2 regions of the Sphingomonas suaedae genome follow, and region 2 is predicted to be linked to the other one. Evidence: predicted binding sites of a transcription regulator. Region 2 holds the regulator's gene; the other holds the start of a gene.
What was found. The regulator LexA, encoded in region 2, represses DNA repair genes until DNA is damaged. The targets are predictions, from matches to a motif close to GTTCCNCNCTTGTTCT.
Positions count from the first base shown of each region.

Region 1: the regulator LexA is predicted to act here: its motif matches at 13,078-13,093, upstream of FPZ54_RS07995 (S24 family peptidase).

Region 1 covers NZ_CP042239.1:1,655,782-1,670,293, forward strand. The annotation lists gene FPZ54_RS07940 (TonB-dependent receptor) at 1-2,143, shown strand, start outside; gene FPZ54_RS07945 (phytase) at 2,166-3,212, shown strand; gene FPZ54_RS07950 (PQQ-dependent sugar dehydrogenase) at 3,345-4,832, shown strand; gene FPZ54_RS07955 (M20/M25/M40 family metallo-hydrolase) at 4,871-6,166, shown strand; gene FPZ54_RS07960 (flavodoxin family protein) at 6,292-6,939, shown strand; gene FPZ54_RS07965 (quinone oxidoreductase family protein) at 6,943-7,917, opposite strand; gene FPZ54_RS07970 (aldehyde dehydrogenase family protein) at 8,004-9,428, shown strand; gene FPZ54_RS07975 (TFIIB-type zinc ribbon-containing protein) at 9,571-9,912, opposite strand; gene FPZ54_RS07980 (SLC13 family permease) at 9,969-11,741, opposite strand; gene FPZ54_RS07985 (hypothetical protein) at 11,831-12,043, opposite strand; gene FPZ54_RS07990 (hypothetical protein) at 12,220-12,405, shown strand; gene FPZ54_RS07995 (S24 family peptidase) at 12,412-13,032, opposite strand; gene FPZ54_RS08000 (hypothetical protein) at 13,135-13,335, shown strand; gene FPZ54_RS08005 (hypothetical protein) at 13,332-13,646, shown strand; gene FPZ54_RS08010 (hypothetical protein) at 13,651-14,512, opposite strand, start outside.
Region 2 covers NZ_CP042239.1:3,972,321-3,986,832, reverse strand. The annotation lists gene moaC (cyclic pyranopterin monophosphate synthase MoaC) at 1-178, shown strand, start outside; gene FPZ54_RS18830 (PilZ domain-containing protein) at 310-1,197, shown strand; gene FPZ54_RS18825 (molybdopterin molybdotransferase MoeA) at 1,237-2,421, shown strand; gene lexA (transcriptional repressor LexA) at 2,491-3,159, shown strand; gene FPZ54_RS18815 (GFA family protein) at 3,269-3,679, shown strand; gene FPZ54_RS18810 (GFA family protein) at 3,807-4,259, opposite strand; gene FPZ54_RS18805 (glutathione S-transferase family protein) at 4,330-4,956, opposite strand; gene FPZ54_RS18800 (dienelactone hydrolase family protein) at 5,022-5,885, opposite strand; gene FPZ54_RS18795 (MBL fold metallo-hydrolase) at 6,062-7,159, opposite strand; gene FPZ54_RS18790 (DUF1013 domain-containing protein) at 7,242-7,886, opposite strand; gene FPZ54_RS18785 (hypothetical protein) at 8,098-8,373, shown strand; gene FPZ54_RS19990 (hypothetical protein) at 8,424-8,594, shown strand; gene FPZ54_RS18780 (phytanoyl-CoA dioxygenase family protein) at 8,677-9,501, shown strand; gene FPZ54_RS18775 (LysR family transcriptional regulator) at 9,630-10,526, shown strand; gene FPZ54_RS18770 (FAD-dependent oxidoreductase) at 10,678-11,895, shown strand; gene FPZ54_RS18765 (TonB-dependent receptor domain-containing protein) at 11,950-14,512, shown strand, end outside.

The DNA.
Region 1 (14,512 bases), 1.8 Mb from region 2:
GATCGAGGTCAAAAAATCGCTGACCCCGGATATGGATGCCGACACGATCGGCGCCTCGATCGAGATCAACACGGTCAGCGCGTTCGACCGCAAAAAGGACCTGCTCTCGGTCAAGCTGGAGGGTAGCTACAACGACTATGCCGATGCCCTGACCCCGAAGGGCAGCATCGATTTCTCGACCCGTATCACCGACAATTTCGGGATTGCGGGTGGCGTCAGCTATTATCGTCGCAAGTTCGAGACCGACAATATCGAAGGTGCGGACTGGAACGAGGACGGCGGCATCTATTATGCCGAGGAACTTCAGTATCGCGACTATGACGTGGAGCGCGAGCGCATCGGCGGATCGCTGAGCCTCGACTTCCGTGCCAGCGACAGCACGACGCTTTATGCGCGCGGTCTTTACAGCCAGTTCTCCGATCAGGAATATCGGGGCGACGTGATCCTCATCATGGATGAGGCTCCGGCATCGGGCACACCGACCTCGGCATTCTTCACCGACGCAGATGGGCGCATCGAAGTGCGCCGCCGCATGAAGGATCGGTTCGAGGAACAGAAGATCAAGTCGCTGACGCTGGGCGGCAAGACCGAAACCGGTCCGTGGAAGCTGAGCTATTCCGCCGCCTGGGCAGAGGCGAGCGAGCTGGAGAATGGTTCGGTCGATCCCACCCGCTTCCGCGCGCGGTTCGACGGGCATGGCGTCGATGTGAATTTCGACTATTCCGATCCGCGCAAGCCGCTGTTCGAGGTGTCGGGCAACACCACCCGCTTCAACGATCCGACGCGCTATGGTTTTAACGAGCTCGAGCTGACCACCCTGTCCGATTCAAAGGACACCGAATGGACCTTGCGCGCGGACCTGTCGCGCGAGTTCGCGACGGATAGCGGCACCTTCACCGTGCAGGGCGGCATCAAATCGCGCTGGCGTGAAAAGTCTTATGACTTCAACGCGATGGTCTATGATGACTATGATGGCGACTATACGCTTGCCGACGTGCTGGGCGGTCAGACCTACCGCATCCAGGACCTTGGTCCGCTGCCGGACCACAACGCGCCAACCGCCTTCTTCAACACCAACCGCGCGAATTTCGAACTCAACGCGCTGGACACCGCGATCAACTCGGCCTCTTCGGACTATGCGATCGACGAAGACGTGCTGGCCGGTTACCTGCTCGGCCGTTGGGACAGCGGCGCTCTGCGGGCCATCGGCGGCGTCCGTGTCGAGCGCACCAAGAACAATATTCGCGGTTTCCTGACCGAGACCGACGGCAATGACGTCACCGTGTCGCCGACGCGGTTCCTGCGCGATTATACCGACTGGCTGCCCAGCCTGACGCTGCGCTACGAGCCGGTTCGCAATGTCGTGCTGCGCTTCGGTGGCTATAAGAGCCTCGTGCGTCCCAAGCTGTCCAACCTCGCGCCGCGCTTCGTCATCAACGATGACCTTGAGGCCGAATTCGGCAATCCGAATCTGCGCCCCTATAGCGCGTGGAACATCGACGCCTCGGCAGAATGGTATTTCGGCAACAACGCCGCGCTGACCGCCGGCGTGTTCTGGAAGTCGATCGAGGATTTCATCGTCGAAGTGCGCGATGGCGATCCGGGCACGGCCTATGGCGTCGATTATGAGGAATCGGTCACCTTCCAGAACGGCGAAACGGCAAAGGTGAAGGGCCTCGAACTGTCCTTTGCCCAGCAATTCTCGTTCCTGCCCGCGCCACTGGACGGGCTGCTGCTGAACGCAAACTACACCTACACCGATGCGAAGGGCACGGTGTTCACCGATGGCGACCCCACCGATCCGCGCCGCATCAACCTCCCCTCGGCGTCCAAGCACACGTTCAACGTCGTGCTCGGCTATGAAAAGGGGCCGATCTCGCTGCGCGCGGCGGGCACCTATCGCGACAAATATCTCGATGAGCTGGGCGGCTCGGCCGAAGAGGATCGCATCGTCGACAACCACTTCCAGCTCGACCTGTCGGCCAAATATGCGATCACCAAGGGCGTCCGTCTGTTCGCGGAATGGATCAACGTCACCGATGCCCCCTATTTCGCCTATCAGAATTTCGGCGGCCAGAAGCGCATTCTTCAGTATGAGGAATATAGCTGGACGGCGAAGTTCGGCGTGTCGGCCAAATTCTGAAGAGGGTGATTGACCGTTGAATATCAAAGACCTCACCCTCGCCCTGCTCCCGCTGCTGGCAGCTGGGTGCGCGACCACCGGGGCGGATGTCCCGGTGGTTCCCACCACGCCCGCCGCCAGCGTTCAGGCGCGCGGCCAGACCGATGCCGTCGGCACCGCCAATGCCGATGCGGCGGACGATCCCGCGATCTGGCGCAACCGGGCAGACCCCGCCGCCAGCCTGATCGTCGGGACGGATAAGAAGGCCGGGCTTCACATCTATGACCTCACCGGCAAGGACCGGTTCTTCATCGATGTGGGTCAGGTCAACAATGTCGACCTCAAGGACATGGGCCCGCTCGGCGTCATCGTCGCGGCCAGCGACCGCAACGACCGCAAGAACGCCAAGCTGGCGCTGTTCCGGCTCGACACGGCGGCGGCGAAACTGATCCCGCTCGGCACCATTCCGGTCGGCCCCGGCGAAGCCTATGGCCTGTGCCTCTATCGCAGCGGCGCCACGCTCCATGCGTTCAACGTGATCAAGGACGGCACGATCCGCCAGGTCGCGCTCGACCTGTCCGGCGCCACCCCCTCGGGCACGATCGTCCGCACGATGAAACTCGCGACCCAATCCGAAGGCTGCGTCGCCGACGACCGCACCCATCGCCTCTATGTGGGCGAGGAAAATGCGGGCGTCTGGCGCTTCGACGCACGCGCCGGTGGCGCGGTCGAGGGAAAGACGATCGCCAGTGTCGACGGGCAAAAACTGGTCGCCGATGTCGAGGGCGTGACGCTCGCGCCCGAAGGCGAGGGCAATGGCGGCTATCTGATCGTCTCCAGCCAGGGCGATCATGCCTACAGCGTCTATCGCCTCTCTGACGATTCCTATGTCGGTCGCTTTCGTATCGCCGCGGGCAGCACTTACGGCGCCACGGAAGAGACCGACGGGATCGATTTCGCCCCCGGCGATTTCGGTCCCACCTATCCCGACGGGCTGTTCGTGGCGCAGGACGGCTATAACCCGCCCTATGCCCAGAACTTCAAATACGCCGCCTGGGCGGACATCAAGGCTGCGCTGGGAATCGAGTAAGCGAAAGCGAGGGGCGGCGCACCCGCAGATGCGCCGCCCCAGGTCCATGAACAGGCCGCCCAGGATCACCCCTGTTTGCAATGCGCCGATGAACAGGCCATTGAAAAACACATAGAAAAGGGGACGGATTCGATGCGGTTCACGGCAATCGGTCTAGCGGCGGTGCTTGTCACCGGGTGTAGCGGCGGCGGGAGCGGTGGCGGCACGGTTACGCCTCCGACCAATCGCGCACCCAGTTTCACCTCCGGGGCGACCGCTTCGATGGTCGAGAACGGGACCTCCGTATTCACGGCCACGGCCACTGATCCGGACGCCAATTCGCTCACCTTCTCGATCGCGGGCGGTGCCGATGGATCGCAATTCGCGATAACGGCTGCAGGTGCGCTCAGCTTCGCGACGGCTCCGAATTTCGACCTCCCGTCCGACGCCGATGGGGACAATGTCTATCAGCTGCAGTTGCGTGTGAGCGACGGCAGCCTCTCCGCGACGCAGGAGGTCAGCGTCACGGTTACCAATAGCCGCGAGGGCATAGCCGTCCGACGCGTCGGGACCGGTTTCGACCAGCCGCTCTATGTCGCCGCAATTCCCGGCAATACGGATGTGTATGTGGCCGAAAAGGGCGGCGGCATCTGGCGCCTCGATCCGACCACGGGCGCCAAGTCGCTGTTGTTCACGGTCGGCAACCTCACCACGGACGGCGAGCGCGGACTGCTGGGGATGGCGCTACCTGCCGATTTCGCCACGTCGCGACGCTTCATGGTGTTCGCCACCGGCGCCGGTGGCACCATCGAGCTGCGCCGGTATAACATGCTTGCTGCTGGCTATCCGCCCAGCTTGCTCGCAACGCTCTCGATCCCCCACCCGGGGGCCAACAATCACAATGGCGGCTGGATGGGCTTTGGCCCCGACGGCTATCTTTATGCTGCGATCGGGGACGGTGGCGGCGGGGGAGATCCCGGCAACAATGCCCAGAACCGCAACGTCCAGCTCGGCAAGATTCTCAGGATCGAAGTCAACACCGATCCCTATGCGGGAGCAACTGCCCAATTCTTCAGCCCCGCGCCGGGCAACCCGTTCCTTGCCGGGGGCGGCGACCCTTATGTGTTCGCGTACGGGCTGCGGAACCCGTTCCGTGCATCCTTCGCTCCCGATGGCCGATTGTTCATAGGGGATGTCGGCCAGGACGCGCGGGAGGAGATCGACGTGCTCCGCACCGATCAGCCGGGCCTCAACTTCGGCTGGCGTTTTCTCGAGGGAACGCTGCCCTATAGCGGCGGCGCGCCGGCCGGACTGACGGCGCCGGTGACCGAATATGCCCATGGTACCGGGCTGCGAGAGGGTCGATCGGTGATCGGGGGCTATGTCTATCGCGGTCCCATCACCTCGCTCGCTGGCGCCTATGTGTTCGGCGATTTCGTCAGCGGCAACATCTGGAGCGTTCCCGCTTCTTCACTGGTCGCCGGGACCACGCTCGCATCCAGCAAATACGAACGCCGCAATCAGGACTTCGCGCCCGACGCGGGAACGATCGACCAGCTCGTCTCGTTCGGCGAGGATGCCGGGGGCAACCTCTATCTGATCGACCTGGATGGCGAGATCTTCATGGTGACTCCCGGCTAACGCTTGCGGTCGCGCCATCGGACGGCTTTAACGCTACGATGCTCAAGCTGCTCGCCCCGCTCGCCCTCCTCGCTATCACCCTGCCCGCGAACGCGCAGACCGGCGCCGAAGCGAAGATGGCCGCGACCGTCGCCGCCGAAACCGACCGCCACGTGGCGCTGCTCGAAAAGCTCGTCAACCAGAACTCTGGTTCGCTCAATATCGACGGCGTGACCAAGGTCGGCGCGATGGTGCGCGCCGAGCTTGAGCCGCTGGGCTTCGCGGTCGAGTGGATCGACATGAAGGAGACCGGCCGCGCCGGGCATCTGGTCGCGACCCACAAGGGCAATGGCAAGGGCAAGCGCGTCCTGCTGATCGCGCATCTCGACACCGTGTTCGAACGCGAAAGCCCGTTCCAGACCTTCGTCCGCACCGGCGACCGCGCGACCGGTCCCGGCGTCGGCGACGACAAGGGGGGGATCGTCATGATCGTCGCCGCGATGCGCGCGATGCAGGCGGCGGGAACGCTCAAGGATGCCGATATCAAGATCGTCCTGACCGGCGACGAGGAACGCACGGGCAGCCCGCTCGCACTCGCCCGCCGCGACCTCGTCGAAGCCGGGAAATGGGCCGATGTCGCGCTCGAATATGAAAATCTCGCGCGCGAGGACGGCAAGGATACCGGCACCATCGCGCGGCGCAGCTCGACCAACTGGACGCTGACCGCCACTGGCAGGACCGGCCATTCAAGCGGCGTGTTCGGCGAGTCACTGGGCTATGGCGCCGCATATGAACTCGCCCGCATCCTCGACGAGTTTCGCCGCACCCTGCCCGAGCCGAACCTGACCTTCAATGTAGGCGTGATGGCCGCAGGCACTCCTGCCACCCTCGCCGACAACAATTACCAGATGAGCGCGGGCGGCAAGACCAATATCGTCGCAGCGCAGGCGGTGGCGCGCGGCGACCTGCGCGCGCTGACTCCGGAGCAGGAGGCCAAGGCACGCGCCGCGATGCAGGCGATCGTCGCACAGAACCTGCCCGGCACCAGCGCAAAGCTCGACTTTCAGGAAGGGTATCCGCCGATGGCGCCGACCGAGGGCAATCGCGCACTGCTGGCCAAGCTCAACGCGGTCAACCGCGATCTCAGGCTGCCCGAAATGGCCGAAATGGACCCCGCCCGCCGTGGCGCCGCCGACAGCGCCTTCGTCGCCGCGCATGTCGATACGCTCGCGGGCCTCGGCGTCGCGGGCGGCGGCGCACATGCGGAGAATGAGTGGATCGACCTGACCTCGATCCCGCTGCAGGCGCTGCGCAGCGCCGCCTTCATCACCCGGTTGAGCCGCGAGAAGCGCTGACCCAAATCCGTCACCCCCGCGAAAGCGGGGACCCATCTCTCGGACGCGCCTCCAACGCGCCGGCGAGGTGTGCCGACCTTTCGGGAGATGGGTCCCCGCTTTCGCGCGGATGACGGTGGCTGTTTATGGAACGTATCGCACCCCCCGCGCGTCATGCGGACATGCTCAAAGCCATCGCCCTCAACTGCACGCTCAAGGCCGACACGGCCGAGCCCTCCTCTACCGATGCGATGATCGCGGTCCTCAAGACCGCCTTCGAAAAGCAGGATGTGGAGATCACCGAAACCGTCCGCGTCGCCGCGCTCGACATCAAGCCGGGCGTCACCTCGGACGAGGGCAAGGGCGACCAATGGCCAGCCCTTCGCGAAAAAATTCTCGCCGCCGATATCCTGATCTTCGGCGGCCCGATCTGGATGGGCCAGATCTCCAGCATCGCCAAGCGCGTGCTCGAGCGGATGGACGCCTTCATCTCCGAAACCGACGATCAGGGCCGGATGCCCAGCTATGGCAAGGTCGCGGTCGCGGCGATCGTCGGCAATGAAGACGGCGCGCATTTCAGTTCGGCGCAGCTGTTCCAGGCGCTGAACGATGTCGGCTATACCATCCCCGCAGGTGGCGTCTGCTATTGGGTCGGCGAGGCGATGGGCTCCACCGATTTCCAAGATCTCGACGACACACCGGACAAGGTCGACGAAACCGCCGCGATGTTGGCGGGAAACGCCGCGCACCTCGCGCGCCTCCTCAAGGAAAATCCCTATCCGGGAGAGGGCTGAGCCTCAGGGCATCAGCAGCGTCGCGCCCATCGTCTCGCCCGCCGCGATCGCGCGATGCGCCTCCGCCGCATCCTTCAGCGCATAACGCTGGCCGATCTCGACCTTCAGCACGCCGCGCATGACCAGATCGAACACCCGCGCCACGCCCGCCGCCCGTTCCTCCGGTGTCAGGTAATAGTGGAAGGCGGTCGGCCGGGTCACGAACAGCGACCCGTGCTGGCTGAGCGTGCCAAGATCGACATCCGTCACCGGCCCGCTGGCATTGCCGAAGCTGACGATCAGCCCCCGCCGCGCCGCCGATTTGAGCGACGCCTCCCAGGTTGCCATGCCGACCCCGTCCAGCACCACCGGAACCCCCTCGCCTCCGGTGATCGCGCGGACCCGCGTCGCGATGTCCTCATTGCGATATTCGATCACATGATCCGCCCCCAGCGCCCGCGCGCGCTCGGCCTTTTCGGGCGATCCGACGGTGCCGATCACCTGCGCGCCGAGATGCTTGAGCCACTGGACGAGCAGCTGCCCGGTGCCCCCGGCGGCCGCATGGACCAGCACCGTCATGCCCGCCTGAACCCGCGCACAGCGCTCGATCAGATATTCGGCGGTACATCCCTTCAGCATCACCGCCGCCGCCAGCTCGAATGACAGGGTGTCGGGGATCTTGAACCAGATTTCGGCGCTGGCGTTGCGTGCACTCGCATAGGCGCCAAGCCCGGGTCCGAAGGTCGCGACCCGGTCTCCTACCGCGAATCCCGCGACCCCCTCGCCCACCGCTTCGACCACGCCCGCCGCCTCGCTGCCCAGTCCGCTCGGCAGCGCGACGGGATACAGGCCCGAACGGTGATAAGTATCGATGAAGTTGAGGCCTATGGCGACGTGTCGCACCTGTAGCTGGCCCGGACCGGGCGGCGGCAATTCGACATCGACCCATTGGATCACCTCGGGGCCGCCGGTCCGTTCGATCATTGCGGTGCGCGCCATGCTTGTCTCCAGTTTCAGGTTGCAACCCTTGCCGCCCCTCGCCACATAACGGCCATACCCGATACTCAAATTTTTCGGAGGCGAGGATGCGCAGCTATCTGAAGCACTATATTGAAGGGCAGTGGATCGAAAGCGAGGGCGGCACCCGCCACCAGGTCATCAATCCCGCGACCGAAAGCGCGGTCACCGAAATCACCCTCGGCTCCCAGGCCGATGTCGACAAGGCCGTCGCCGCCGCGCGCACCGCGTTCGAGAGTTTTTCGCGCACCAGCGTGGAGGAGCGGATCGCGCTGATCGAGCGCGTGCTCGAGGAATATAAGAGGCGCACCGAAGACATGGCGCAGGCGATCAGCGCCGAAATGGGCGCGCCACTCAGCCTGGCTAGGACCGCACAGGTCGGCTCCGGCATCGGCCACCTCATGTCCGCCGCGCGCGCACTCAAGGAGTTCCAGTTCGAAGAGCAGGTCGACAACAGCCTGGTCGTGCATGAGCCGATCGGCGTCGTCGCGATGATCACCCCATGGAACTGGCCGCTCAACCAGATCGTGTCCAAGGTCGCCCCCGCGCTCGCCGCCGGCTGCACGATGATCCTGAAACCCAGCGAGGAAGCGCCCGGCTGCGCCGCGATCTTTGCCGAAGTCATGGACGCGGCCGGGGTGCCCGCAGGCGTGTTCAACCTCGTCAATGGCGACGGCCCCGGCGTCGGCACCGCGCTGTCGCAGCACAAGGGCGTCGACATGGTGAGCTTCACCGGATCGACCCGCGCGGGGATCGCGGTGGCGAAGAACGCCGCCGACACGGTCAAGCGCGTGCATCAGGAACTGGGCGGCAAATCGCCCTCGCTGATGCTGGAGGGCGCGGACGTCGGCGCTGCGGTCAAGGGAACGCTGTTCAGCGTGCTGATGAATTCGGGCCAGAGCTGCATTGCCCCGGCCCGCCTGCTCGTCCCCGCCGCGCTGGAGAAGGAAGCCGCCGCCGCCGCCACGGAGATGATGAAGGCGACCAGCTGCGGCGACCCTGCCGAGGAGGGCCGCCATCTCGGCCCGGTGGTCAACAAGGCGCAGTGGGAGAAGATCCAGGGCCTGATCCGCAAGGGGCTGGAGGAAGGCGCGACGCTGGAAACCGGCGGCCCCGGCCGTCCCGACGGGATCGAGACCGGCTATTTCGTCAAGCCTACCCTGTTCTCGGGCGTGCGCAACGACATGACGATCGCGCGCGAAGAAATCTTCGGACCCGTCGTCACCATCATCCCCTACAAGGACGAGGAAGACGCCGTCCGCATCGCCAACGACACCGACTACGGCCTGTCGGCAGTGGTGTTCGGATCGCCCGACGCGGTCAAGCGCGTTGCCCCAAGGCTGCGCGCGGGCATGGTCTATATCAATGGCGGCCAGCCCAACCCCGACCTGCCCTTTGGCGGCTACAAGCAGAGCGGCAATGGGCGCGAACACGGCAAATATGGGCTGGCGGAATTCATGGAAGTGAAGTCGCTGGTCGGCGCGCTGGCCTGATCAAAAATCCTCCCCGGCACGGGGAGGTGGCAGCGCGAAGCGCTGACGGAGGGGTGCTGAGGCAACGGCATCCGGTGCCTCGAGCCCCCTCCACCACCGCCTTCGGCGGCGGTCCCCCTCCCCGTTCCGGGGAGGATTTCTCTTAGTCGAACAACTCTTCGAGAAAGCTCTTCTTGCGCTTGTGCTTGTAGTAGCGCGGGTCGTGGCTCTGATGGCCATAGCCGCGGTCATAGCCCTGCTGCGAATATCCGCCCTGCTGCCACGGCCCACCCTGAGGCGGCTGCGGCGGCATGGGCGGCTGCGGAGCGGCTGGCGCCTCCGCCATCCCGCTGCGCTCGATGATCTTGTCCAACTCGCCGCGATCGAGCCAGATGCCCCGGCATTGCGGGCAATAGTCGATCTCGATCCCCTGCCGGTCGCTCATATGAAGGCCGACCTTGCACACGGGGCACAGCATTCCGGCAACGGCTTCGGGGGTACGCATACGCTCTCCTTGCATGGTCTCGGTCAGGAATTAGGAATGCGGGCGGCGGCCCGCAACTAGGCCACCGGCCAGAACCACAGGATCAGCGGCGGCCCGACGATCAGCACGATCAAGGACAGCGGCGCACCCAGCCGCGCATAATCGCTGAACCGATAGCCACCCGGCCCCATCACCAGCGTGTTGCACTGATGCCCGATCGGGGTGAGGAAGTCGCAGCCCGCGCCGACTGCCGTCGCCATCAGGAACGCCTCCGGCCGCAGCCCCAGATCGCCAGCAAAGGTGGCGGCGATCGGCGCCATCACCAGCACGGTGGCGGCATTGTTGAGGAACGGCGTCACCGCCATCGCCGCCGCCATGATCAGCGCCACCGCGCCCCAGGGCGGCAATGTCGCGGCGGTCACCGACAGCCATTGTCCGATAATCTCGGTCACCCCGGTCGATCGCAGCGTATCGCTGACCGGGATCAGCGCGCCGAGCATGATCAGGATCGGCCATTCGACATGGTCATAGGCATCGCGGATCGGCAACGCTCCGAACAGCACCACCGCCGCCGCTGCCGCGAAGAACGCGATCGTCACCGGCACCGCCCCGGTCGCGGTCGCCGCCATCGCCACCGCCAGTACTGCGATCGGCAACAGCCCCTTGCGCACGCTGCCCAGCCGCAATTCCCGCTCCGCCAGCGGAAGCGCGCCCAGCGCGTTCAGCGTCTGGGGAAGGATGCCGAGCGGCCCCTGCAGCACCACCACATCCCCCGCGCGGAAGACGACATTGGGCATACGCCGGACGATGCGTTCGCCCTGGCGCGACACCGCGATCAGGTTGATGCCATAGCGCTGGCGCAGCATCAGCGATCCTGCGGTCCCGCCGACCAGCGGCGATCCGGCGGACACCACCGCCTCGATCACCCCGATCTCCTCACCCTCCGGGCTTTCCGGCGCCTCGCTCGTCCCGACAAAGTCCAGCTTGTCGCGCGCAATCGCCCGCTCCAGGCTGTCGGGATTGCCGCCCAGGATCAGGATGTCACCTTCGTTCAGCACCGTATCGGCAAGCGGCGTCGCGCGCACCCCGTCGCGCAGGAACATGGTGATCGCCACCTCATGCTCGTGCCGCTCGATGAACTCCGCCACCGTCTGGCCATTGGGGACGGATTGCTCGACGATCTTCGCCTCGGTCGCATAGTCGTGGACGTCGAGCGCCTCGCCCATCGTCGGCGCTGCGCGGCGATCTGCGGGCAGCAGGCGATAGCCGAAAAACAGGAACACCAGCCCGACCAGCGTCAGTCCGATCCCGACCGGCGCATAGTCGAACATGCGAAACGGCTCGCCGGTCATCTCCTCGCGCACCCGGCTGACGATGATGTTGGGCGAGGTGCCGATCAGGGTGATGAGTCCCCCGAGCAGCGAGGCGAACGCCATCGGCATCAGGAACACGCTGGGCGAGCTGTCGGATTTTTTCGCCATCTGGAATGCGGCAGGCATCATCATCGCCAGCGCGCCGATATTCTTGACCAGTGCCGACCCGAACCCGACGCTGGCGGAGAGCAACAGCAGTTGCGAACGCACCCGCGTCACCCGCTTTTGCAACAGGCGCATCAGCCGCTCAATCACGCCCGAGCGCTGCACCGCGCCCGACAGCACCAGTGCCGATCCGACGATAATGACGATGTCGTCCGAAAAGCCCGTAAAGGCATCCTCCGGCGCGACGATGCCCGTCGCGACCGCCGCGAGCAGCGCCATCACCGCGACGACGTCATAGCGAAACCGCCCCCACAGAAAGAGGCCCATCATCCCGATCAACACCGTGACCGACAGAATCTGCGGTAATGTCATGCGCGCGCCATCCGCGCTAAACGCCGCCGAAGCCAGTGGTTTCCGTCAGCGGGAAATGCGCGAAAATATTGCCTCGCGGGGCATGTCCGTCAGTGAACGGTGCCGACCGCGCGGTTGACGCTCATCAGCACGATCAGCCGCTCGATCTGGCGCCAGCGACAGAAGTTGATGTGATTGCCCAGGTCGCGAAACCTGTCTGCCCGCGCTGCCGCTTCCAGCCCCGCATCGTCTCCGAAGGCGCGGATCAGATCCGCAGCATCGAACACATGGGCGCGGTCAGCAAGATAGGGGATCGGCGACATGGGGGCTCCTGCGAAAGGTTCGCGCGCCTGCACGCATCGCGCGTGCCAGCGCGCGGGAAGCCGGGGTTTCCGGGCATCTCGACGGTAAATCGCTGGAAACCATGCGCTTTCGGCCGTGCCGCACGTACCGCAACGGGACGGTGGCGTCCCGGCCCGGGACGTGGCATGGCGCCCGCATGAGCCGCTCATCGAAACCCGCCCCGATCGCCGGCGGCGCCCTTCTCGCTCTCAGCCTGATCGTCGGCACGGTGATCGGCGTCCGCCAGGGCCAGCCTTCGCTTGGGTTCGTCTATGGCCTGGGCGCAGGGATCGGCCTTGTCCTCCTGGTCGCGCTGGTCGACCGGCTGCGCGGCAGCCGCTAGGCGCTGTCAAACCAGCGCGCGGTGCAACCACACCACCCGGCCCACCACCTCGATCGTCCGCGCCGCCACGATCTCGCACCCATAGTCGGGATTGTCGCTGACCAGCTCGACCTCGCTTCCCAGCATTCGCAGGCGCTTGACCGCGAGCATCCCGTCGCGACGAAACACATGGATTGCCGGGCGCGGCCCGGGCGTGCGGCGCGCACCGTCGACCAGGATCTCGTCGCCATCGCATAGGGTCGGTTCCATCGACTCGCCCTCGACCCGGATGGTCGAGGCCATGTCGGGCCGCACCCCCAGCCGCCGCAGCAATGCAGGGTCGAGCAGCAACGGGCTGCGCCGCTCGCTCTCCACCACGCGCCCGCGCCCCGCCGCCGCCCCGGCATCGACGCGCGCCACCGCGACCAGCCCCTCCGCCACCGGCCCGCCCAGCGCCGCGTCACTCACCCCCAGATAGCGCGCCAGCCGCCTCCGGTCCCCCTCCGCCAGCAGCCGCGGGCTACCCCGCGTCACATATTGCTGGAGATAGGCGGCATTGCGCCCGATCAGGCGTGAGAGCGCCGCGAGTGATTCTCCGCGCGCCTCCGCCGCCGCTGCCAATGCGCGTCGCTGATCCGCCGATTCCATGGCCGAACCATAGTCGCAGGATTTTTCCTAGACAAGTTGGAAATGAGAACATTTACTGAACATATGAGTCGGGGAAGGCCCCGACAGGACGAGGGAAGGGCGATGGCGATTCTGGGAAAAGTGGAACGGTTTCTGCGGCGGCACGATATGCCGCAGACCAAATTCGGCAGGCTCGCGGTCAATGATCCGCGGCTGGTGGGCGACCTGCGAAGAGGGCGCGAGCTGCGCGAGGATACGCTCAAACGGGTCGAGGCATTCCTGTCCAGGCCTCCGGTTTCGCATGGACGGGGGGCCGCGCAATGAGCCACGGACCCGACGTCGGCGTACTGCTCGAACGCGCGCTTCTCCATAAGGCCGCAGCGGCTGGAGTCGATCTGGCTATCGTCGAGGCAAGCTGGACCCGCTGGGCAAGCGCCACCTTCACCGGCGCGCGGCACGATCTCGCGCTGGCGGCCAGCTCCTCGCACACGCTCGATGCATGGCTTGCGGGACTGCCCGAAGCCGAATTCGCGTTGCGCGGCCATCTCGTCGCCGATCTCGCGGTCGATTCGCGCATGCGGGTCGGCGAGAGGCTGGAGCTACGGATCGGGGTGCTGACGGTGGAAGAAGGCTAGGAAATCAGGCCCGCATCGCCATGCGGCGCAGTTGCGACAGCGTATCCTCAAGTCCATGTGTCGGTTCGGGTGCGGGCGCCGGGACAGGCTCGGGTACCGGACCACGGGTCGCCAACCCTCGCTCCAGCCGCTCCAGCAGCGCATGGACGCTCGCCTCGGTGCGCGGATCGGCGATCGCCGCTTCATCGACCGCAGGTGCCCCCATCGGCGCGGGACGCACCGCCGGGGTCAGCTCGAACGTCTCGAACCGCTCGCTCTCGTCATAGATCGGCGTGCGGGTCGGGCGTCGACGCAGCGGGCGCACCGGCGGCGGCGGCGCCATCGGCACCGGCGGAATCGCGGAGGGGTCGAAGGCGGAAAGCGGCAGGTTGAGATTGTCGGGCAGATGCTGAACCTCGGGAGGCTCGGCATGAACCGGGCGCCCCTCGCTCGGCGGCCCCATCGCGATCACCGGTTCCTCCGGCACCGCCTCTTCGGTAAACGCCTCATCGGCCAGTTCGAGGACGTCGTCATTCTGCGCGACCGGCTCGGGGCGCCCCGCCTTGCGGCGCGACGGCACCTCCAGGTCGCTGGCGCGCAGCGGCACGCGCGGGCGCGCGTCGGGATGCGCGTCGGCGCGGCGCACCACCGGACGGCGCTCGCCATCCTCATCCAGCGTCACCGCGCGCGAATCGGTCCAGGCAAGCAGCGCCGACAGCGCGAACCACGCCAGCAGCGAGATCAGCCCGCCCGCGAACAGCCCGATACAGATGCGCGCGGTCAGCCCCAAAGGCGGCTCGGCCGCGGGCACGAACGCCGCGATCCCGCTCGCCAGCACCATCTCTTCCAGCACCGGGCCCGGGATCAACAGGCTTGCCGCCGCGACA
Region 2 (14,512 bases):
CGGCCGGACCGGGGTGGAGATGGAGGCACTCACCGCCGTGTCCGTTGCCTTGCTCACTGTCTATGACATGGCCAAGGCGATCGACCGGAGCATGGAGATCGGCGGCATCCGCCTGATCGAGAAGCGCGGGGGCAAGTCCGGCGACTGGCACGCGGATAAGCCCGAGGGCGAGGGTTAATTTCCTGTCCACCTCAATCGCTTAGCGAATCTTGATTGCACGGGGCGCAATCCTGTCCCGTTCAGTTGTGGGGCATTATGTCGGTTTCGGCACGTTCAACCATTTTCTCGCTCTCGGGCGGGCTCGATTCCGTGCCCGTTGGCAAGCCCGAGGAGTCATCGCGCGCCCGGCTTATCGGTGGCGAAGCGGGGGAACGCGATTGCTTCGTCCACCGCCTGACCTCCGAAGGCGCGATGCTGTCGGTGAACGGTCCGGTGGCGCATGGCGATCGGGCCACGATCGAATTGCCGTTCGGGCTCGCGGTGGAAGGCGCGATCGTCGGCGATGATCCCGCCGCCCTCGCATTTCGCTTCGACGCGCCGATGGATGTGGTGGGAGCGCTTGCCCGCTGCCTCGCCGCCCTGCCCGCCGAGCGCCGCCAGATGCCGCGGATCGAATTGCGCCAGCGGCTGTGTATCCGTCACGCCGGGCAGGTGGATTTTGCCTGGACGCGCAACCTCTCCCCCGCCGGGCTGGGCGTCGAGACGCGCACGCAGCTGCATGTCGGCGAGGCGGTTGAACTGACGCTGGACGGACTGCGCCCGATTCAGGGTGAAATCCGCTGGACCGAGCAGGGACAGGCAGGCATCGCCTTTTTCGAGGAGATTGGCTGGCAGGTGCTGATGCCCTGGCTGCGTCAGGTCGCCGATCGCCGCCCGCCCGCCACGCGCGATTCCTACACGTCGCCCTCGCCGCTCGGCGCCGTCAAGAATGCGCTCAAGCTGGAGGTGGCGAGCCATGTCCGGTCGGGAAGCAGCTGGTGGAACGCGCAGGTCCTCTCCCTCAGCAACGCGCTGGTCGAATTCGAAAGCGATACCGAATTCGCCCCGCTCTCCGGCCTGTGGTTGTCGCTGCCCGAGATTGGCGGCTGGCCGATCCGGGTGATCGAATGCCACGGGACACGCCATGTCGCCGAATTCCGCCTGCCCCTGCGTCCGCATGAAATGGCGCGGCTGAGCGAGGTTGCACGTCCGCGCTGATGCTCGACCCGACGCGGTACCGCCGCTAATCGGAAAGTGATGGCAGAACTGATTTCTATCGCGCAAGCGCAACAACGCCTGTTCGCGCTGGCCGATCCGGTCGCGGTGGAGCAGGTCCCGCTGCGCGAGGCCGCAGGGCGCTGGGCGGCCGAGCCTGTCGCGGCGCTGCGCACCCAGCCCGAACTGCCGCTTTCGGCGATGGACGGCTATGCGATCCGCTTCGCCGATCTGCCCGGCCCGTGGCGGCTGATCGGCGAAAGCGCGGCGGGGCGCCCCTTTGCAGGAGTGATCCGCCCGGGGGACGCGGCGCGCATCTTCACCGGCGCCGCCCTGCCCGATGGTGCGGATACGATCCTGATCCAGGAAGAGGCGCGACGCGACGGCACGCGGCTGTTGCGCGACGGCGCAGGACCGCCTGTCGCGGGGGCACATGTCCGCGTGGCCGGACTGGATTTCCGCGACGGGGACCCGCTGATCGCGCCCGGCGAACACCTCACCCCCGCGCGCATCGCGCTCGCTGCCATCGCGGGCCATGCCATCCTTCCGGTCCACCGCCGCATCCGGGTCGCCATCGCCGCGACGGGGGACGAGTTGCGCCCGCCCGGCGCCCCGCTCGCCCCCGGCCAGCTTCCCGAAAGCAACGGCGCGATGCTCGCCGCGATGCTGGCGCCGCTTCCGGTCGATCTGATCGACCTCGGCATCCTGCCCGATCGGATCGACGCGCTGACCGCCGCCTTTGCTGCGGTCGATGCCGATCTGCTGGTCACAACCGGCGGGGCGTCGGTCGGCGATCACGATCTCGTCCGCCCCGCGCTTGAAGCGACGGGCGCGAAAATTGATTTCTGGCGCGTCGCGGTGCGGCCGGGCAAACCGATCATGGCTGGCAGGATGCGCGACACCGTCGTGATCGGCCTGCCCGGCAATCCGGTCTCCGCGCATGTCACCGCCCTGCTCTTTGTCCTCCCGATGGTCGCGCATCTGTCAGGCGCCGCCGATCCGCTGCCCCGCACGCGTAGCGCGACGCTTGGTCATGATCTCCCGCCGGGTGGCCCGCGGGCCGATCATCTGCGCGCCGTTCATCGCGACGGACGCGTTCACGTGGCACAGGTTCAGGACAGCTCGATGCTCCGCACGCTCGCCGCATCCGACTGCCTGATCGTGCGTCCTCCACATGTTCCCGCGTCCAGCGCGGGCGACTCGGTGGAAATCCTCGATCTTTTCTGAAGCGGTCGCTTGACGGGGCGTGGAACAAGGCGTAAACGTTCCATGTCTGTTCTGGATGGAGGACGTCCTATGCTTACGAAGAAGCAGCATGAGCTGATCTGCTTCATCGCCGACCGGCTGGCCGAGACCGGCGTCTCGCCCTCATTCGAGGAGATGAAGGACGCGCTCGACCTGAAGTCGAAGTCCGGCGTCCACCGCCTGATCTCCGCATTGGAGGAGCGCGGCTTTCTGCGCCGCCTGCCCAATCGCGCGCGCGCGCTCGAAGTGGTCAAGATGCCCGAGCGTGGCGATGCGAAGAAGCCCGCTACCAAGTCCAACGTGGTCGCAATGCCGCGCCCGGCGCCGCAGCCCGCCAATGATGTGGTCGAAATCCCGCTCCATGGCCGCATCGCCGCCGGCGTGCCGATCGAGGCGCTGGAGGGATCGACGATGCTCCCCGTCCCGGCAGCCCTGCTTGGCTCGGGCGAACATTATGCGCTGGAAGTCGCGGGGGATTCGATGGTCGAGGCCGGGATTTTCGACGGCGACTATGCGCTGATCCGCCGCCAGGACACGGCGCGCGATGGCGAGATCGTGGTCGCGCTGATCGAGGATATGGAAGCGACGCTGAAATATTTCCGCACCGAAGGCAGCATGGTCCGCCTCGATCCGGCGAACCGCAGCTACGACCCCCAGCGCTACCGCCCCGATCAGGTGCGCGTGCAGGGCCGGCTGGCCGGCCTGCTGCGGCGGTACTGAGGCGAGCGATAGCCCCTCCCTTTGGGGGAGGGGTGGGGGGGCAAGGGCCAACGCCAGCCGTTTGCCCTGAGCCTGTCGAAGGGCGTAGCGACACCTTAGGAGACCAGCGATGACCCTGACCGGTGGATGCCATTGCGGCGCGGTGCGCTACCAGATCGAGGGCGAGCCGATGCATGGCGGGCAGGCGCTGTGCCATTGCACCGATTGCCGCCGCTGCGCGGGTGCCCCGATGGTCGGCTGGGCGATGTATCCCGAAGATGCGCTGAGCGTGACGCAAGGGACGCCGCGCGAATATGCCTCGTCCGAAACCGGCCGCCGCTGGTTCTGTGAGACCTGCGGCACCGGCCTGTTTTATCGCAATGCCGTGAACCTGCCCGGACTCGTCGATATCCAGGCATCGACCCTTGACGATCCCGATGCGGTCCCGGCCGCCGCCCATATCCAGGTCGCCGATCGCGTCGGCTGGATGAAGGATGCGCACGGCCTTCCGGAGTTCGAGCGGTTTCCGGGCGGGGCATAGCCCGCGACTGTTCGATCGCTGTGACCGCGTCCGCACCGGGGAACCTACACGCCTCCGGCCCGGAGCGGTCCAGCGAACGATAGCGCCGGGACTTCTTCGCACCGATCCGCATCACACAGGCCAGGCTTCACCTGAGGCGTCGAAGCCAGCGCCGCATACGTCGGATCAGCAGTCGGGGAAGCCATTCCCGGGCCATGCTCGCGGAAGAGCGCTTTTCGCTGTCCGCGACGAACCGATAGAATGGCGGCTTCGCATCGAAAAAAATCTCGCGCGCGATATGAAGTTCCACATGCTGGAACAGCCCGGCGGACACGGCAATCTCGGGTCCGTCCTGGGGGCGGTGAAAGATGTGGGTTCCGCACCGTCCGCAAAAGCCGCGCTCGGCAAAGGCGGACGACCGATAGACGACGAGCGCATCGCCGCTGACGGTCGCTCCGGGAGCCTGGAGCGACATCCACGGTCCGCTATTCCACCTCAGGCAACTCGCGCAGTGACAGACACCGACATCGCACATCGCGCGCGGCAGACGAACGGAAACGGCACCGCACAAACATGCTCCGCTCCGCTCGTCCGTCCCCATCGCCCGCGCCATTCCAAGATACCCCCGGCCGATCGATAAGTCGGGACTTACCGCGTCTGCGGGGCCAGAGTCAGCCTGCTTCCGCCGCGGGCATCAGCGCATCGTCCTTCGCATTGGCCCGCTGCGCCGCCTCGCGGCCCTGCACCCGCGCGACAAACGCCACGAACGCGTCGCGCTTGGGAATCGTGCCGAACTGCGTTCCCCAGGAGAGATGCGCGCCGACATACAGGTCCGCCGCGGTGAAGTGATCCGCCGCCAGCCAGCCGTCGCCCGCCGCCTTCACCGCCGCCTCCAGCGTATCGATCGTCCGGTCGAAATTGCCGAAGCCCAGCATCCCCTGTTTCTGCGGGTCGGCGCCCGCGTCCCAACCCATCGCCTTGCTCGTCACCGCCTGTTCAAGCGGCCCGGCGGCGAAGAACAGCCAGCGATAATAGGCGCCCCGCGCCTCGACCGGCGGCGCCAGCCTTGCGGCGGGAAAGGCATCGGCGAGATAGGCGCAGATCGCCGCGCATTCGGTGACGACGACCCCGTCATGGTCGATTGTCGGCACCTTCCCCATCGGGTTCACCGCCAGAAATTCGGGCGATTTGTTCGCCCAATCTACGACGACTGTTTCATAATCGGCGCCGCTTTCCTCCAGCATCCAGCGGGCGATCCGCCCGCGCGACATGGGGTTGGTATAGAGCGTGAGCGTCATGGTCTTCCCTCCGAGTCGGGCAGGAACAGAGTAGGAACGATTGCCCTGCGCGGGTCAACCCCGCATCACAGCGTCTTGAATGTCTCCAGCAACCGGTTCCACGCCTTCTCGGCCTGGACCTGATTGTACACCTGGCTGTCAGGGGGGCACCAGCCGTGCATCGCGCCCTCATAGACCTCGATCTCGGCGGGAAGCCCGGCATCGGCGAATGCCTTGCGCACCAGCTCCTTCTCCTGCGGATTGCGCTTGTCGTCATTCTCCGCGACCGCGACCAGGAAGCGTGCCTTCATCTTGGGCACCAGCAAATGCGGGCTATCCGGCTTGTCAGTGGCCAGCCCGCCGCCATGGAAGGACGCCCCGCCCTTCACCCGGCCGGGCAGCGCCGCCGCGGTGCGCATCGTGAACGGGCCGCCCATGCAATAGCCGGTGGTTCCGACGCCGCGCTTCACATCGACCTCGGCCTGTTCATCGAGCCAGCCGATATAGGCCGCCGCGTCGCTGACCACCGCCTCGGGCGTCAGCAGCGCCCGCCATGGCCCGATCTTCGCGCGCACTGCGGGGTCGGCATAGCTTTCGCCCGGCTGGAGAAACTGACCCTTCACCGACCGGTAAAAGGGATTGACCGTCAGCACCGCATAGCCCGATTGCGCCAGCCGCTCGCCCATCTGGCGGAAGGCGGGGCGAATTCCCATCACGTCGGGCCACACCAGAACCGCCGGATGCTTGCCACTGCTCGGGGCGGCGAAATAGCCGTCTGCGGTGCCATGGGGCGTCGCGAACGTTACATCGCGGCCCTTAACCTCCTTGGCGTTGGCGGGCGCGGGCAGCAGGGCGGCAAGCCCGGCCGCGCCGGCCATCGCGCCGAACTCGCGCCGGGTCACGCCCTTCAGGAACTTCTCGTTATCGGCGTTGGTCAGATCATCGCACATCGCGTCGCTCTCCAGAATCGCGTCCCCGGCGGCGCAACGCTATCCCAGAGTCAGTTTCAGTTACACTGAAACCGCGCGGCACCGGCCCGCTCCCCCACCCGGCCACCCAAGCAGAGTATCCTAGATGGGTGGCCGGGTGGGGGAGCGGGCCGGTGCCGCTTCGGCGAAGCCGAACACTAGGTCTTCGCGCGAAACCACCACACTCCGTCGCGCACGTCGCGCGTCGCCCGTCCCTCGACCTCCAGCCGCCGCAGATGGGCCAGCGTCTCGCCGCTGGCGAGGCCGAGCATGTCGCCCTCGATCCTGCGCCGGAACATCCGCCCGAAACAATCGACCGCGCGGCGCGGTTCGGTGAGATGCGCATGGAGAATGTCGAGCCGCTTCAGATGCTCGTCGCGCAGCGCGGCGAGGCGGACATGCAGGCCGGTGAACGGCTCGCCATGGGCGGGCAGCACCAGCAGATCTGCGGGCAACTCCATCAGCCGGTCGATCGATGCCAGCCATTCGCCCAGCGGATCGGCTTCGGGCTCGCTCACCCCCAGCGATACGTTGGAGCTGATCCGCGGCAGCACCTGATCCCCGGCGATCAGCACGCCGTCGGCAGCGTTCCACAGACAAGCGTGCTCCGGGCAATGCCCCGATCCCACCACCACCTGCCATGTCGCGTCGCCGATCGCGAGCCGATCGCCATCGACGATCCGGCGATAGCCCAAAGGCAGCGGCGCGATCATCCGCCGCATCCGTCCAAAGCCCTTGCCGGACGCCTCGGCGATCTGTGCACCGTCCCACCCGGCGGCACGCCAGAATGCGATCTGCTCGTCCGGCACAGCGTCGCGGGCATCGGCGGTCAGCACGCGGATGGTCAGCCATTCGCCGCGCGTCATCCAGATCCGGGCGTCGAACTTGCGCGCCAGCCATCCGGCTAGCCCGGTGTGATCGGGATGGAAATGGGTACAGATCACCCGCCCCGGCGGCCGCTTCGCGAGCGGCTGCGCGTCGAAAAGCGCGCGCCATGCATCGACCGATGGATCGACGTTGAGGCCGGTATCGACGATCGTCGTCGTATCGCCATCGGCGAGCAGCCAACAATTGATATGGTCGAGCGGCCCCGCCATCGGGATGCGAACCCAGTCCACTCCACGCGCCACCGAAATCGCTTCCCCGACAGCGGGGGTACGTCCACCCAGCGGATAGGTCAGCCCGCGATGGCTGGTCGCGACGAAGCTCTCGTCCTGGCTCAGCGAAGCATCGGGTGAAAATGCGGGTTCGGCCATACCCGAACCATTGACGGCGCGGGACCCGCTTGTCGAGTCCACGCGCCGTTGGGATACCGTAACACCGAAAATCGGTGTGCGGTCAGCTCTTGAACAGGGTGTCGCGATCGTAATCGACCGCCGGTCCGCCCTCGCGCGACGCCGCCTCGCGCTCGGCACGCAACTGCTCGAGCAGCGCCTCGCGGTCGCCCTCCAGCCGTGCGTCGACGACTGGCGCCTCGATCCCTGCGGCCTTCGCCGCCTTCGCCACCGCCGCGTCCAGTTCGCGCTGGCTGGTCAGGCCCAGCGTCACCGGATCCTTCGGCACGATGTTGGCGATGTTCCAATGGGTGCGGTCGCGGATCGCGGCGATGGTCGTGCGGGTGGTGCCGATCAGCTTGCCGATCGCGCCGTCGCTGATCTCGGGATGGTTGCGGATGATCCAGGCGATGCCGTCGGGCTTGTCCTGACGCTTGCTTACCGGCGTGTAGCGCGGCCCCTTTGTGCGGCGCACCTGATCGGGGCCCTTGCTCATCTTCAGGCGGTAATCGGGGTCTGCCTGGCCCTTTTCGATTTCCTCCATCGTCAGCTCATGCGCGCGGACCGGATCGCGCCCGGTCAGCTTGGTCGCGGCGGTGTCGTCCGCGATCGCCTGAACCTCCAGAATGTGAAGGCCACAGAATTCGGCGATCTGATCGAACGAGAGCGCGGTATTGTCGACCAGCCAGGAAGCGGTCGCGTGCGGCATCAGCGGCTGGGCCACGTCAAAGTCTCCAGAAACAATAAGGGCCGCCCTCACCGGGCGGCCGATCACAGCACGTGATTTACGCGCATGGGGGTCGCGAGGCAAGCCTTTTGGCCCCATCGCCGCCGCCGGTTGCCCTGCCCGGCAAGGGAACCTAGACTCGGCTCGGGCGTCCTGACGCGCACCAACCGAAGAGTTTCAGAGAGGAGCATTCATGAAACGAGTCTTTCTTCCCCTCGCCGCAGTTGCGGCGCTCGGCCTCGCCGCATGTAGCGACAAGGCGCAAAACGAGACTGCCGAGGCCGCCGAAGCGATTGGCGCCGATGCGAATGCGACGATGAGCGAGGCCGCCGACGACGTCGAAGCCGCGACCGACAGCGCGCTGGGCGCCGCCGAAAACGCCGCCGACAGCACCGGCGATGCGATCGAGCAAGAGGCGTCGGATGTCGGCAACGCCGCCGACGCCGCCGAGGACGAACTCGACAAGTAAATCCGGCCGGGGTCGCCCGCCGGGCGGCCCCGACCAGCCCTGGGGGGGCCATGCGCGCTTATCTGATGCTGCCGCTGCTCGCGCTTGCGGCCTGCAATGCCACCGACGACACGACCGGCGTCACCGCCGGGGAAGCCGCCGAACTCAACCAGGCCGCCGACACGCTCGACATCAACGCCACCGATCCGGATCCGCAGGACGCCGACTCCACGCCCGAATGACGGGACGCGCCGGACCCGCTTGACGACGCTCGCGGGCGGTGAAAGCCTCGTGCGTGCGCGTTGTGCGCGTCCGGAGGCCGTGATGAACCAAGTCGCTGCGTATCGCGATCGGGGCTATGCCATCGTTCGGGGCGTTTTCTCAAAAGACGAAATCAAACGGATCGGCGAAGCAATCGATGCCGTCCATGCCGAGGGGGTCGCGCATGGCCGCCCGTTCCGCCACGGCAACCTGTTCTACAACGTCCGCGCTGGCGAGGACGGCACGCCGATCGTGCCGATGGTACAATGGCCGTCCTATCACAACCGGGTGCTCGATTCGGTGCGCCTCGACCCGCGCTGGCTCGACCTGCTCGCCCCGCTGATCGGGACCGACCTCAAGCAGATCATCAACCAGCTTCACTGGAAGGCGCCGGGGTCGAAGGGAGATTTCGCCTGGCATCAGGATTCGCGTTTCCGCAAACCCGATGCGGCCTATCGCAACCTGGGGGAGTCCTACATCCAGACCGGCCTCGCGATCGATCAACACACCCGGGCGAGCGGGGCGATGCGGATGATCCCCAACAGCCACCGCGCCGGTCCGCTCGCGCTCGACACCTCGACCGAGGTGCTGGGGACCGAGATGAGCGACGACTGGCTGCGCGACGCCGGGATCGACCCCGCCGATGTGATCGATCTGGAGATGGAACCGGGCGATATCGCGATGTGGAACCCCTATCTGGTCCATGGATCGGGTCGGAACAGTGCCGATCACCAACGCCGCCTCTACATCAACGGCTATGTCCGCGCGCAGGATTGCGACCGCGGCGAATGGGCATTCCGCGACGGCAAGCCGGTCCCGCTCGGCCCGGAGCCCGTGCTGGTCCATTACGAGGCGCTGCACGAAAATCCCGAACCGCATTATGTTTAGAATCGCGCTCAGCTGCGCTGAAGCGGCACCGGCCCGCTCCCCCACCCGGCCACCCATAGAATACACTGTCGTTGGGTGGCCGGATGGGGGAGCGGGCCGGTACCGCCTTGCTAAATCGGCATAGCGCGATGCGCCTGCGCCAGTTCGAGATTTTCCACGCGGTCTATGTCCATGGGACGATCAGCGCGGCGGCGCGCGCGCTCGGCGTGTCGCAGCCATCGGTGTCGAAGACGCTGCACCATGCCGAGGACAATCTCGGCTTTCGCCTGTTCCAGCTGTCACGCGGGCGACTGGTCCCGACCGACGAGGCACATGCACTGATGCGCGAGGCGGGCGACGTGTTCGACCGGCTGAATACGCTGCAACAAACCGCGCGCAACCTCTCGCATTCGGGCGGCGGGCATATCCGGCTCGGTATCGTCCCCAGCCTCGCGCTCGACATCGTGCCCCAGGCGATGGCGCAGTTCCGCCGCGACTGGCCGCGCGTGACGTTCGAGGTGCATACCCATCATCACGACGATCTCGTCCGATCGCTGATCGAGCGCGAACTCGATCTCGCCATCGCCTATACCCCGCCCCCGCATCCGCGTCTGACCCGTCAGGTGCTGGCCGAGGGCGAACTGGTGGTTCAATTCCCGGAAGGCGAATTTCCCAACCCCGGTCCGCGCTTCCCGCTGGAGCTGCTCGCCGACCGCGACGTGATCGGCGTCGCCGCCGCCGGGCCGATCGGCGCCGTGCTGACCGAGGCGGCGCGCACGCGCGGCATCGCGTTCCGTGAATCGGTGTCGGTACAGACGTTCTTCATCGCTGCGCGGCTCGCCCAGCTTGAGCGCGGGATTACCGTGATCGACGAATTCACCGCCCGCGCCTGGCGCGCACCAGGCTTTACCGCGCTGCCCACCAACCCGCCGCTGCGCTTCACCATTTCCTGGGCGACGCTGGAGGAGCGCCAGCCGTCTCGCGCCGCGCGCCAGTTCCTGCGCACGCTCGAGCAGGTTCTGGTCGAGAATCGCGAAAAAGCATAGACTGAAGTTATACCCATCGACGGATTCGACGATTTTCTTGCGCCCGGCGCACGATAGCTTCTCCGAACGCGCCGCGATTGACATTCTCGTGCACCGCGCGTCGGGGGAGACAGGTTCTGATTACGCGCCGCACTATTGCGAAGGACCGGACATGACCGCGTCTCAGGACGTGATCGTGCTGGGCGCTGGCGTGGTCGGCATGGCGACCGCGCTGACGCTTGCCGATCGCGGTCATCGCGTGACGGTGATCGATGCGGCGCAGGGACCCGGCCTCGGCACCTCCTTCGCCAATGGCGCGCAGCTCAGCTATGCCTATACCGATGCGCTGGCGAGCCCCGCCACCGTGGCGCAAGTGCCGCGCCTTTTGCTCGGTCTCGACAACGCGTTGCGCTTTCACCTGCGTCTCGATCCCGATTTCCTGATGTGGAGCCTCGCCTTTCTGCGCAACGGATCGGCAGCACGGTTCCGCCGCAACACGATCGCTGGCCTCGAACTTGCCGCCCGGTCGCGGGTTGCGCTTCAGGCGCTGACGGCGCGCCACGGCCTCGACTACGGCCATGGCGTTCCCGGCAAGATTCACCTCTACCGCTCGCACGCCTCGTTAACGATGGCGCGCGAGATGATGGCGCTCAAACAATCGAACGGCATCGCCCAGACCTTGCTCGACCCCGATGGCGCGGTCGCGCTCGAACCGATGCTGGCGCCGGTGCGCGGTGCGATCGTCGGCGCGCTCCACACTGCGGGCGAGGAGGTGGGCGATCCGCACCGCTTCTGCGTAAGCGCGCATGAAGCACTGATGCGCGCAGGCGGCAGCGCCTGTTTCGACACTGAGGTCGCGACGCTTTCGGCCAATGGTGCGCGTCCGGCGATCGTTACGCGCGACGGCAGCCGGATTGCTGCCGACCGGATCGTGATTGCCGCCGGGGTCGATGCGCCGCGCCTGTCACGCCAGCTGGGCGTGCGGCTGCCGGTGCAGCCGATGAAGGGCTATTCGATCACCGCGCCGCCCGGCGCTGCGGCGCCCAGCGTCAGCATCACCGATGTTGCCAACCGCGTCGTCTTCGCCCGGCTGGGCAACCGGATGCGGATTGCGGGCCTTGCAGAATTGGGCAATCGGGACACGCGCGTCGATCCCAAGCGGCTCGGGGCGTTGGTCGAAAGCGCGCGCGCTGCACTGCCCGATGCGGCAGATTATGACGCGATCGAATCGAGCTGGGCGGGTCTGCGCCCGATGACGCCCGATTCGCTGCCGATCACGCGGACCATCGCGCCCGGCGTGATCGCGAACAGCGGCCATGGTGCGCTGGGCTGGACCTATGCCGCGGGCTCGGCAGAGCGCGTCGCCGAACTGGTCGAGGAGAGAGGCTGAAGGCGCACAGACGTCCGGCCAAATACAACTGGGACTTCAGGGAAGGGTAGACACATGAAAACAATCCGGATTGCCAGCTTGATGGGGAGCATCTCGCTCCTAGCCACCGCCACCGCCGCCATGGCGCAGGACTTGCCGCAGACTGCGGACTCCGCCCAGCCACCGGCCGAGGAAGAAGTCGTCATCATCGGCTCGCAGATCAAGGGCGCCGACGTCGCGGGGGCACTGCCTACCGTCGTCCTCAATGAGGAGGATATCGCCGCGGTCGCCGCGACCAGCGGTGACGACCTGTTTCGCGCCATTCCCCAGGCGGGCGACGTCGCCTTCAACGAAAGCCGCGATGCGGGCGGCATCAACGATGCGCGCGGCGATACCGCATCGATCAACCTGCGCGCGCTGGGCACCGGCAACACGCTGGTTCTGCTCAACGGCCGTCGCATGGTCCTGCACCCCGGCACCCAGAGCGAGAATCTGGTGCCGGTGCAGAGCGTCAACACGAATGCCATCCCGGTGATGGGCGTCCGCCGTCTCGAAGTGCTGCTCGACGGCGCCGCCGCGATTTACGGCTCGGACGCCGTCGCGGGCGTCATCAACACCGTGCTCAAGGACAATGTGAAGGGGGTGCGCACCACCGGCGAACTCAGCTTCACCGACAATTCGGGCCAGCTCGAATATGAGTTCGCGTTCGAGGCGGGCCACAGCTTCAACGGTGGCATGTCGAACATCTCGCTGTTCGGCTCGTACAACCACCGCGACCCGCTGTTCGCGCGCGAGCGCCGCAATTCGCGCTCGGCCGACATGCGCCCGCTGTTCGCCGGGACCCAATGGGAAGGCGACAGCGATTTCGACAACACCTCGGTCGACGGCATGTGGGGCGAATTCTATCGCCTGACCAACAGCTATGCCCGCTCGACCACCGTCGCGCGCGTCAACGGCACCGCGCTGACCAGCAGCGGCGCCTTCCACATTCAGCCGGACACCAATGACGGCTGCATCGCACCCACCCAATATGCCGGGACCTGCTGGGACAACAGCACGTTGTCCACGCTGTCGACCGACAACAATCTAAAATATGACGTCAATACCGAACGCTCGATCCTGGGCCGCAACGATCGCATCAACCTGTTCGGTTTCTTCAACCATGATTTCGGCACCGGCATCGAACTGTTCGCGGAGGCCGGCTGGTATCGCGCGGACTTCGAAACCTATCGCGACCAGGAAACGCCGCTCTCCAACCAGCGGCTGATCATCCCGGCGAATGGCTATTGGAACCCGTTCGGCCCGGTCGGCAGCCCCAACCGCATCCCCGGCCTGACCGGCGTGTCCGACAGCGGAGTGCCGATCGAACTCAATGACTATCGTCCCGTCGATGCCGGGCCGATGCGGATCAATGTGCGCAACGACACGCTCCGCTTCGTCGGCGGCGCGCGCGGCGAGTTGCTGGGCATCGATTTCGATTCGGCGCTGCTCTATTCGCGCGCGCGCACCAACGACACCATGTACCAGCCGAGCATGACGCTGTTCCAGGAAGTGCTCTCGCGCACCGACGCCAGCGCCTATAACCCGTTCAACGGCGGCGATCCCCTCAACCCGGGCCGTTATGACAGCACGGGCAATCCGCAGAGCGTGATCGACGAGTTCATGGTCGATGTCTCCCGCATCAGTACGACCGAGCTGATGATGGCGGATCTGAAACTGTCCAAGAACGACCTCTTCACCCTGCCCGGCGGTCGCGTCGGCATGGCGACGGGCGTCGAGTTCCGCCGCGAAACCTTTGCCGACGACCGCGATGACCGGCTCGACGGCACCGTGTTCTTCACCGCTCTGGACGGGTCGAGCAACGGCTCCGACGTCATGGGCGCCAGCCCGACACCCGACAGCTCCGGCGCGCGCAACACCGTGTCGGCCTATCTGGAGTTTGCGGTGCCTTTGGTCGCGCCCGACATGAACGTGCCGCTGATCCGCTCGCTCGACCTGCAGCTTGCCGGCCGGATGGAGGCGTATCAGGGCTTCAACACCGTCGCCAAGCCGAAGGTGGCGCTGTCCTGGTATCCCTTTGCCAACTTCCAGCTGCGCGGCAGCTGGTCGCAGGGCTTCCGCGCGCCGAACCTGCCGCAGCTGTTCGAAAACGGCATTCAGCGCGCCAACAGCCGCACCGACTGGATCCGCTGCGAAGCCGATCTGCGCGCCGGACGCATCGCGAACTTCGACGATTGCGCCCAGGGCCAGTCGATCGTGTCGAACCGTTCGGGCAGCCAGGATCTTCGTCCTGAAGAATCCGACAACCTGTCGCTCGGCGCCACCTATCAGCTCAACATGGGCGGCGCGGGCCGCCTGACGCTGACCGCCGATTATTGGGAAATCCGTCAGAAGGACGTGATCGGCATCTTCGGTGACAGCAACGCCCTGATCCTGGACTATCTGCTCCGGCTCCAGGGCTCGTCCAACCCGAACGTCCAGCGCGTCGCCCCGTCGGCGCAGGACATTCTCGACTTTGCCGGGACCGGCATCGAACCGGTGGGCGACGTCATCCAGGTGATCGACAACTACACCAACCTCACGCCCCGCACGGTGCGCGGCTTCGACCTCGGCCTCTATTACCAGCTCCGCAACACCG